DNA from 3 places in the Rhizobium skierniewicense Ch11 genome. Region 2 is predicted to be linked to each of the others. Evidence: predicted binding sites of a transcription regulator. Region 2 holds the regulator's gene; each other region holds the start of a gene.
The links. The regulator LexA, encoded in region 2, represses DNA repair genes until DNA is damaged. The targets are predictions, from matches to a motif close to TGTTCNNNNTGTGTTCNG.
Positions count from the first base shown of each region.

Region 1: a site for LexA is predicted at 1,779-1,796, ahead of EKM04_RS19315 (DNA recombination protein RmuC). Genes of this name have one in related genera too.
Region 3: a site for LexA is predicted at 1,789-1,806, ahead of recA (recombinase RecA). Genes of this name have one in related genera too.

Region 1 covers NZ_RXPG01000029.1:185,402-188,680, forward strand. Annotated here, with positions in the region: gene truA (tRNA pseudouridine(38-40) synthase TruA) at 1-177, opposite strand, end outside; gene fmt (methionyl-tRNA formyltransferase) at 177-1,112, opposite strand; gene def (peptide deformylase) at 1,165-1,677, opposite strand; gene EKM04_RS19315 (DNA recombination protein RmuC) at 1,828-3,024, shown strand; gene EKM04_RS19320 (ribokinase) at 3,086-3,279, shown strand, end outside.
Region 2 covers NZ_RXPG01000011.1:102,175-105,453, reverse strand. Annotated here, with positions in the region: gene EKM04_RS11240 (VOC family protein) at 1-807, opposite strand, end outside; gene lexA (transcriptional repressor LexA) at 1,012-1,725, shown strand; gene EKM04_RS11230 (glutathione S-transferase family protein) at 2,121-2,798, shown strand; gene EKM04_RS11225 (ComEC/Rec2 family competence protein) at 2,820-3,279, opposite strand, start outside.
Region 3 covers NZ_RXPG01000005.1:200,362-203,640, reverse strand. Annotated here, with positions in the region: gene alaS (alanine--tRNA ligase) at 1-379, opposite strand, end outside; gene recA (recombinase RecA) at 573-1,661, opposite strand; gene EKM04_RS04375 (carbohydrate kinase family protein) at 1,906-2,844, shown strand; gene EKM04_RS04370 (pseudouridine-5'-phosphate glycosidase) at 2,875-3,279, shown strand, end outside.

The sequences.
Region 1 (3,279 bases), on a different contig from region 2:
TCCCCTGGCGTGAACGCCGGAATCGGTGCGGCCCGCACCACGAAAACTGACGGTTTCCCTGGTCAGCGACAGGACAGCCGCTTCCAGTGCCAGTTGCACGGACGGTCCGTTGTTTTGCCGCTGCCAGCCATAATAGGGAGACCCGTCATATTCGATGGTCATGCGGAAGCGTGGCATCAGCCGAGCCTCGTTCCGACGGACACCGGTGTGCCGCGCAGAAAATCCTGGGCCAGCATCGGTTTGCCGCCGGCCTTTTGCAGACGCACCAGCCGCACGGCGCCGTTGCCGCAGGCAATGGTCAGATCATTGTCCAGAACAGAACCCGCTTCGCCCATGCCACTGGCCATTTCCGTTTCCAGAACCTTCACGCGCTCGACTTTTCCGCCGATGTCCATTTCGAACCAGGCACCCGGAAAGGGCGACAGGCCGCGAATGTGGTTGTGCACATCCTGGCTTGCCCAGGAAAAATTGATACGGGTCTCGGCCTTGTCGATCTTGGCGGCATAGACGACGCCGTCTTGCGCCTGCGGCGTCAACGGCAGATCGCCATCTTCCAGCTTCAACATCGCCTCGCGCATCAGCCGCGCCCCCGCCAGCATCAGGCTGTCGTGCAATTCGCCAGCCGTCATATTGGGGCCAATGGCAATTTTTGCCGTCAGCGCCACGGGGCCGGTGTCCAGCCCCTTTTCCATCTGCATCACCATCATGCCGGTTTCGGTATCACCGGCCATGATCGCACGTTGAATGGGAGCGGCACCGCGCCAGCGCGGCAACAAGGAGGCATGACCGTTGTAGCAGCCAAGGCGGGTACCGTTGAGGATAGCTTCCGGCAACAACAGGCCGTAAGCGACGACGACGGCCACATCTGCGTTGAAGGACTTGAATTCCGCCCTATCCTCTTCGGCCTTGAAATTGAGCGGCGTCAGAACCGGGATGCCGAGCAGTTCGGCCGCCTGATGCACGGGTGACTTCTGAAGATCCAGCCCGCGACGCCCGCCCGGACGGGGTGGCTGCGTGTAGACGGCCGATATCTCGTGGCCCGCATCGACCAGCGCGCGAAGCGTGGGAACGGAAAACTCGGGCGTTCCCATGAAGATGATGCGCAGTGCCATGTTCGCCCCCTGCCCTGCCGGCCGATCCGCCAACCCATAGACACGGGGTAGATCAGATTTTAGCGCGGGCCGCCTTGGTGAATTTCTTGATGACCATATCCCGTTTCAGGCGAGAAATGTGGTCGATGAACAGAACACCGTTCAAATGGTCCATTTCGTGTTGCAGACAGGTGGCGAGCAAACCATCGGCCTCCACCGTCTGCTTTTTGCCATCGCGGTCGATATAGCCAACCGTCAGCGAAGCTGGACGTTCCACCTCGGCATAATAATCGGGAATGGACAGACAGCCCTCTTCATAGGCCGACACATCGTCCGACACTTTGAGAATTTCCGGGTTGATGAACACAACCGGATTGCGGTCTTCGTCTTCGCGCGAGATGTCGATGACCAGCATACGGCGCGGCACACCAATCTGGATCGCGGCAAGGCCAATGCCCGGCGCATCATACATCGTGTCCAGCATGTCATCGGCCAGACGCGTGATCTCGGCATCCACCTGTTCGATGGGCTTGGATTGCTGGCGAAGCAGTGGATCAGGCAAAATAATAAGAGGTTTGATCGTCATGGCTTCCCCATAACGCATCTCATCTTTGGAGGAAACAAAAAATAAAGGCCAATATTAGCGACCGCATCGGCAACAAACCGGACTCATTTACGCCCGATAAATGTTCTTGTTTTGATCTGACGAATCACACGAAATCTGTTAGATTTGGATATGAACATCGATTTCAATGCGCTTGGTACGACAGCCTTCATGCTCGGCAGCCTTCCCATCTCGGTCGGCGCTGTGCTCGGTTTTTTGATTGCAGGGTGCTTCATCGCCGCAGCCTTCATCTGGCGAAAACCGGCTGTTGTCGATCAGTCGCGCGAGGAAATCACCGAGCTTTTGAGAACCCAATCGGAACTGCATGGCCGTATCGCCGCCATGACAGAGAGCCTCAGCGCCCGCCAGAACGAAATGAGCCAGACGCTGAACGACCGGCTGGACGGCATGTCACAGCGCATCGGCACCACCTTGACGGAGCAGACCCGCTCGACCCACGAAAACCTCAGCAAATTGCAGGAACGCCTTGCCGTGATCGATGCGGCCCAGGGCAATATTCAGGATCTGGCCAAGGATGTGATCGGCTTGCAGGCCATCCTCAACAACAAACAGACACGCGGCGCCTTTGGACAGGCGCGGATGGAGGCACTGATTGCCGACGCCCTGCCCTCCGGTGCCTATAGTTTGCAGCCGACACTTTCGAACGGCTTTCGTCCCGATTGCACCATCCGAATGCCGAACAATGCGCCGCCTCTGGTCATCGATGCGAAGTTTCCGCTGGAAGCCTGGAATGCGCTGAAGGCGGATGACGCGCCGGAAGCGAAACGGGCCGCCACCCAGCAGTTCCGACGGGACATGGAAGTGCATATTCGCGATGTCGCAGACAAATATCTCATCTCCGGCGAAACCCAGGACACCGCCTTCATCTTCGTTCCCTCGGAATCCATCTTCGCCGATATCCACCAGCATTTCGAAAATCTGGTGCAGCGCGCGCAACGTTCCCGCGTCGTCATCGTCTCGCCTTCGCTGCTGATGCTGTCCGTTCAGGTCATTCAGTCTGTTCTCAAGGACCAGCGTATGCGCGAACAGGCGCATCTCATTCAAGGCGAGGTCGCCATGCTGATGGACGATGTGCGGCGTCTGGACGAGCGGACCCGAAAATTGCAGGCGCATTTCGGGCTGGTCCAAAAGGACGTGGACATGATGCTGACCTCGTCCGACAAGGTGCTGGCGCGCGGTATCAAGATCGAAAGCCTCGATTTTGCTCCGTCGCAAAAGGAAATCGCTCATCTGGAAGCCGAGCAGTTGCGCCGGGTGTCGGACGGACGCGCCGGTGCGGCCAAGCTGAGGGTGGTTGACGACGAGTGATCCACTCGGCACAGTCGATGCCTGTTTCGCTTTTGTTTTCGCCCCTTATGGAATGACCCGCATGATCACAGTTTTCGGCTCCATCAACATGGACCTCGTTGCCATTTCCGACCGCCTGCCGAAGCCGGGTGAAACCGTGACCGGCAAGACCTTTTCGACCGCCGCCGGTGGTAAGGGCGCCAATCAGGCGCTGGCGGCGCGCCGCGCGGGCGCAACAGTGAAGATGGCGGGCGCCGTCGGCGATGATGCCTTCTC
Region 2 (3,279 bases):
CTTACGCGTGTATGCAACGCCATTAGCAGCAAGCACGGCTGCTGTCACGGCGAGATCGGACACGGAAAAGACAATTGCTTCACCGTTCAACCCCGGACCGATACGTTGCTGGGATACGTCAAGGAGATGCCGGGCTGCTGCCTGTGTAACGAGCCGAAGGCCAACGTTCGATGCCTGGAAATAAAGTTCTTCCTCATCTCCGCCAACGGCCTTCGCTTCGAAAACCAACTCTATCAGGCGCTCAAAGTTGCTGGGTCTGTCTGCACTCAGCACGACCTCACGAATACCGATGACGCCGTTTTTGTGGCCCTCAAGATCGGAGCGATCAGCCGGAAGTGCTGCGATGCGCTGGCACGAAAAAAAGAAGACATCACTCACGTTGTCGCCTGCGAAGGCCAGTCGAAAGCTCGCCTGCGAGGTGTTGCCATCCGGCAATGTCACGGGACGACTGAATGAGAATGGATCCCCGCCGGATAAACCTGCCGCAACAAACTGCTCATGATCCGAATCGGCATTGTCGCTCTTGGCAACAAGGGCAGATATTCCGTTCGGGCCACGCTTATCGCGAAAGCGTTTATCCCTTGAGACGAAGGCGATCCCGCTCACGGCATTCATCGAATACGTATCGGCATCGCTGATTGCCAATGGCTCCAGATAGGTTCCATCCTTCAAAAAGACGCAGGCGTTCTCTGTGCCGAACGGATGTTTGGCACGCGCAGAGACGGTAAAACCGAGCGCTGAAAGGCGTTCACGTGCCTCCTTCAGGCTCGAAACCGGCAGGACAAGGTGATCGATGTCGCGAGCCATTTGAAAATCCACATCCGTTTATCGGCGACAAACAACGCCGTGTTCCTATAACATTTCCTACAGGACGATGATGTCACGCGCAAAGACACACAATAATAGGAACTTTACAAAATTTTAGGGGATTGCAGAACACATATGGAACATATAGTGTCTGTTCTGTATTTGTTTCGCGAATCTTCGCCTCGAAATCCAAGGGTATTGTCCATGCTCACGCGCAAACAGCAGGAATTGCTTCTCTTCATTCATGAACGGATGAAGGAATCGGGCGTGCCCCCCTCCTTCGATGAAATGAAGGACGCACTCGACCTCGCCTCGAAATCCGGCATTCACAGGCTGATAACAGCCTTGGAAGAACGCGGATTCATTCGCCGACTACCCAATCGTGCCCGGGCGCTCGAAGTCATCAAGCTTCCTGAGTCCTACACTCCCCCAGCAAAGCCGCCACGCGGGTTTTCACCAAGCGTGATTGAAGGCAGCCTCGGCAAATCGAAGACAGTCGAGCCGCCAGCACCGGCAAACGACGCCCTGTCCAACGCCGTCAGTGTTCCTGTCATGGGACGCATCGCAGCAGGCGTTCCCATCTCCGCCATTCAAAACAATACGCATGACGTTGTCGTGCCCATGGATATGCTGGGTTCAGGCGAGCATTATGCGCTTGAGGTCAAAGGCGATTCGATGATCGAGGCGGGAATTTTTGACGGCGATACTGTCATTATTCGCGACGGAAGCACAGCAAGCCCCGGCGATATCGTTGTTGCGCTCGTGGATGATGAGGAGGCGACATTGAAGCGTTTCCGCCGCAAGGGCGCATCCATTGCATTGGAAGCTGCAAACCCGGCGTACGAGACACGAATTTTTGGACCGGATCGTGTAAAAATCCAAGGCAAGCTGGTCGGTCTCATTCGTCGGTACCATTGAGCACATCGCATGGTTTGGGTCGCGAAATTCTCTGGCGTTTTCTCGCCACAGCGCGGCTTCCGCTGCGCTGATTTCGTCTCAAATTGCTGCTGATTGCTGGAGCCTTGATTTTGATGGTCGCGGGAGTGCGATTTGCGCCGCGTTATCCCGTCACGTTACCGCCGGTATGTTGGCGATGACCTTGATGTCATGAGCCGCATGACGATTGCGCTTCCAGATGTTTTTCAGTGATGTGTTCATGATGGCCTTTGACCCGGAAGTCGTGTCGAAGCACCCCTTTTTTCAGTCTCGCATGGATTACCAAGCATCAAATAAATTGAAGTCTTCCATCTCGTAGGCCCTCTGTATCCATCACATGACCTGCGGTAACACGGTTCTTCAACAGGGGGCTTCGGATGTATCAGCTTTACATAACCAATAAGAACTACTCTTCCTGGTCCTTGCGGCCCTGGGTCCTGATGGAAGAACTTGCTATACCGTTTGAGGAAAAGCTGGTGCCGTTTGGGGAGACTGTTCACGACTTCCAGTCGTTCTCGCCAACAGGCAAGGTCCCATGCCTCGTTGATGGTGATCTTACGATTTGGGAATCCGTTTCGATCATTGAATATTTGGGCGAACGACACCCAGGTGTTTGGGCCGATGACGCGAAAGCACGCGCTTGGTCCAGGTCAGCGGTTGCGGAAATGCATGCGGGCTTCTCGACGCTGCGCAACCAGCACCCCATGTGCGTCGGTCTACGGATCAAACCAAGCCAGATCACCGGGAGCCTCCAGCATGACATCTCCCGCATCGATGCTCTATGGCAGCAGGGCCTTTCTGAGTTCGGAGGTCCATTTCTTGCTGGACAGACCCTCACGGCGGTTGATGCTTTTTTCTGCCCTGTTGCGTTTCGGTTTCAGACTTATGGAACGGGTTTGTCGGAGAAAAGTGAGACCTACAAGCAATTGCTGCTGTCTCTTCCGTCCATGAAGAAATGGGAAACAGCGGCACTGCAGGAGGTTTGGCGCGATGCCGAGCATGAGGCTGAAGCGAGAGCATCTGGAGAGTGGCTGGAAGACTTGCGCACCAGATAGGTAAATGATCGGAGCGGGCGCCTATTGGCTGACAGACAGCATCTGCTGGATATGATCAGGCAATGCGTCATCGTAGCTTTTGCTACGCCAATCGTAGCTGCGATGCATCGTCCACAACCGGTTCTGTCCCTGCATCGCGGCTTTGGCACGCGCAACAGGCCGCCCCTGCCCTCCAAGCCAAAGTTCGAGGGATCCCGTGCGTCGCAATGTGTCTGCGCTGATGAGAAGAGCACCGGAGCGACACGCGGCGAACGGAGATCGGCGTGTCGTCACCACGATATCGGCACTATCGCATGCCGTGCCTGTGAAGGCGGTGTTAAAGACAACGGCGATCGTGACGTCCTTGTCCGATTTCGCAATGCACCACATGTCTTTACGGCAGGTGAAAAAGCCGACGGTTGACGCGGCGGTCTTCATGTCTCGCGTGGCGTTTCTGCGTTCAGCATCCGTCAGAGCCGCAAAACGCCGAGATGATGGAGCC
Region 3 (3,279 bases), on a different contig from region 2:
CCAGCAGGCGGTTCTTATCGATGCCGAATTCACCGGTGATCAGGTTCCAGGCGTGGGTAATCGCCTCTTCCTTGAAGTAATCACCAAAGGAGAAATTGCCGAGCATTTCAAAGAAGGTGTGGTGACGGGCGGTATAGCCAACATTGTCGAGGTCATTATGCTTGCCACCGGCGCGCACGCATTTCTGAGACGACGCAGCCGTAGAGTACGGGCGGCTCTCAAGACCTGTAAAAACGTTCTTGAACTGGACCATGCCGGCATTGGTAAACATCAGCGTCGGGTCGTTGCGCGGAACGAGCGGGCTGGATGGCACGATCTCGTGGCCGTTCTTCTTGAAGTAGTCGAGGAAGGTCGACCGGATCTCGTTTACACCGCTCATAAGAAGTCCTTCATTTCCACGCGATCACGCTGCCATAGCATAAAAAACACTGGCTTTTATCGTTCACCATCCTGCCTGTCCAGCCAAAGAGGGCGGCGTTACGGCACAAATAAAGGCCGCGCGACACAATCGCACGGCCTTTGATGTTCAAACGTTCAAATACTGCCTCAACCTAAGGTTCGGCAAAGCCGGATCAAGCGTCAGGATCGACGCCATCGGCATCCGCTTCAGGTCCACCATTCTGGAGGAACTTCTCAGCGATCAAACCGGCATTCTGGCGCAATGCCAATTCGATTTCCTCAGCAACGGCCGGATTTTCCTTGAGGAACGTTTTCGCGTTCTCTCGGCCCTGCCCCAGACGTTGGCTCTTGTAGGAGAACCAAGCACCCGCCTTTTCGACGAGACCAGCCTTCACGCCCAGATCCACCAACTCGCCGGTCTTCGAAACGCCTTCGCCATACATGATGTCGAACTCGACCTGCTTGAAGGGAGGGGCCATCTTGTTCTTGACGACCTTGACGCGGGTCTGGTTGCCGACAACCTCTTCGCGGTCCTTGACCGCGCCGATGCGGCGAATATCAAGGCGAACCGATGCGTAGAACTTCAGTGCATTGCCGCCAGTCGTCACTTCGGGCGAACCGTAGGAAATACCGATCTTCATACGGATCTGGTTGATGAAGATGACCATCGTCTTCGATTTGGAAATGGACGCCGTCAGCTTGCGCAGCGCCTGGCTCATCAACCGGGCCTGGAGGCCCGGAAGGCTATCGCCCATCTCGCCTTCAATTTCCGCACGCGGCGTCAACGCCGCAACAGAATCGATAACAAGAACATCGACCGCACCGGAACGCACCAGCGTGTCGGTGATTTCGAGCGCCTGTTCACCCGTATCAGGCTGCGAGATCAGCAGGTTATGAAGGTCAACGCCCAGCTTGCGGGCATAGACCGGATCGAGCGCATGCTCGGCATCCACGAAGGCGCAAATGCCGCCCTTTTTCTGCGCTTCCGCAATCGTCTGCAACGCCAACGTTGTCTTACCGGAACTTTCCGGTCCATAAATTTCGATGATGCGGCCCTTGGGCAAACCGCCAATGCCAAGTGCGACATCGAGGCTGAGCGACCCTGTAGAAACGGTCTCGACCTCAACGATACTTTCATTGGAACCGAGCTTCATGATCGATCCCTTGCCGAACGAACGTTCGATCTGGGAAAGCGCCGCTTCCAGTGCCTTGCTTTTATCCACTGCTTTGTCCTCTACAAGACGCAAAGAATTTTGTGCCATCTGGAACCACCTTTAGGTTATTGAAGCCGCACAGGCAATGAAGCTCTCTATGGCCGTTTTGTACTTTATTTGTTCTCATTTCACAAGGAGCCATCATCATATTGAAAACAAATATGGATAAGTCCTTTGTTCTACTTTTGTTTTTCTTTTCGCCTGTTGAAGAAAATGGCTGGTACGACCGTGTTTTGAACAGTGAAAATGCACGAATCGGAAGCCATGTGACCGATCCGCAGAGGAAGTTGATGTGAAGAAAATACTCGTTCTGGGCGGCGCCCACATTGACCGGCGAGGCATGATAGAAGCCGAGACCATAGCCGGTGCCAGCAATCCCGGCGCATGGATGGAAGAGGCGGGCGGCGGCGGGTTCAACGCGGCTCGCAACCTCTCGCGTCTCGGTTTCACCGTCAGGATCATCGCGCCGCGCGGCGGCGATGCCAATGGCGAGACCGTATCGGCGGCGGCGCGCGACGCGGGCGTCGAAGACACGCCGTTTACATTTCTGGATCGCCGCACGCCGAGTTACACCGCCATCCTGGAGCGCGACGGCAATCTTGTGATCGCCATCGCGGATATGGACCTCTACAGACTCTTTACGCCGCGTCGCCTGCGGGTGCGCGCCGTTCGAGACGCGATCATGGCGACAGACGTCATCCTGTGTGATGCCAACCTTCCGCAAGATACGTTGCAGGCGATCGGTATTGCCGCGCGTGCCTGTGAAAAGCCTTTGGCCGCCATCGCCATATCGCCTGCCAAGGTCGCAAGACTGAGAGCTGCCTTGCAGGATATCGACATGCTCTTCATGAACGAGGCTGAAGCAAAGGCGCTGACCGGGCAGAGCGTGAGAGACGTGCGGGAGTGGCCGCAGCGCCTGAAAGACATCGGCCTTCGGGGCGGCGTCGTTACCAGCGGTGCACGCCGCGTCGTTGCTTTCTCCGAACGGGAAACCGCCCTCCTCCATCCGCCGCTGATCGAAGCCGTACGCGATGTGACGGGTGCTGGCGACGCCATGGCGTCAGGTTATCTGGCAGCGATCACCCATGGCCAGCCTCCATCGCAAGCGTTGCGCTGGGGCGCTGCCGCTGCAGCCATCACCGTCCAGTCCGTGAGCGCCACAGCCGAAGAATTGAACGACCAAAGTCTGCGCGCAATGCTGCACCTTGTGCCAGCACCGGAAATGTTGTGAAGAGACCTTTGAAATAGATCGGAAGAACCAATGACAAAATCCACGAGCCAGCTTTTGCCCATCGCCTATTCGACCGAAGTCGCCGCCGCCAAGCAGCGCGGCGCGCCCATCGTCGCGCTCGAATCCACCATCATCACCCACGGCATGCCCTACCCCGGCAATATCCAGATGGCGGAAAGCGTCGAGCAGATCATCCGCGATCAAGGTGCAGTTCCTGCCACCATCGCCGTCATCCACGGCACCTTGCATATCGGCCTCGAAAAGCATGAACTCGAGGCACTGGCGCAAACGACCGATGCCATGAAAGTGTCGCGCGCCGATATCGCCTTCGCGATCGCAGAACGCCGCACGGGTGCAACGACGGTTGCCGCCACGATGATCGCGGCAGAGCATGCGGGTATCAAGGTCTTTGCGACCGGCGGCATCGGCGGCGTC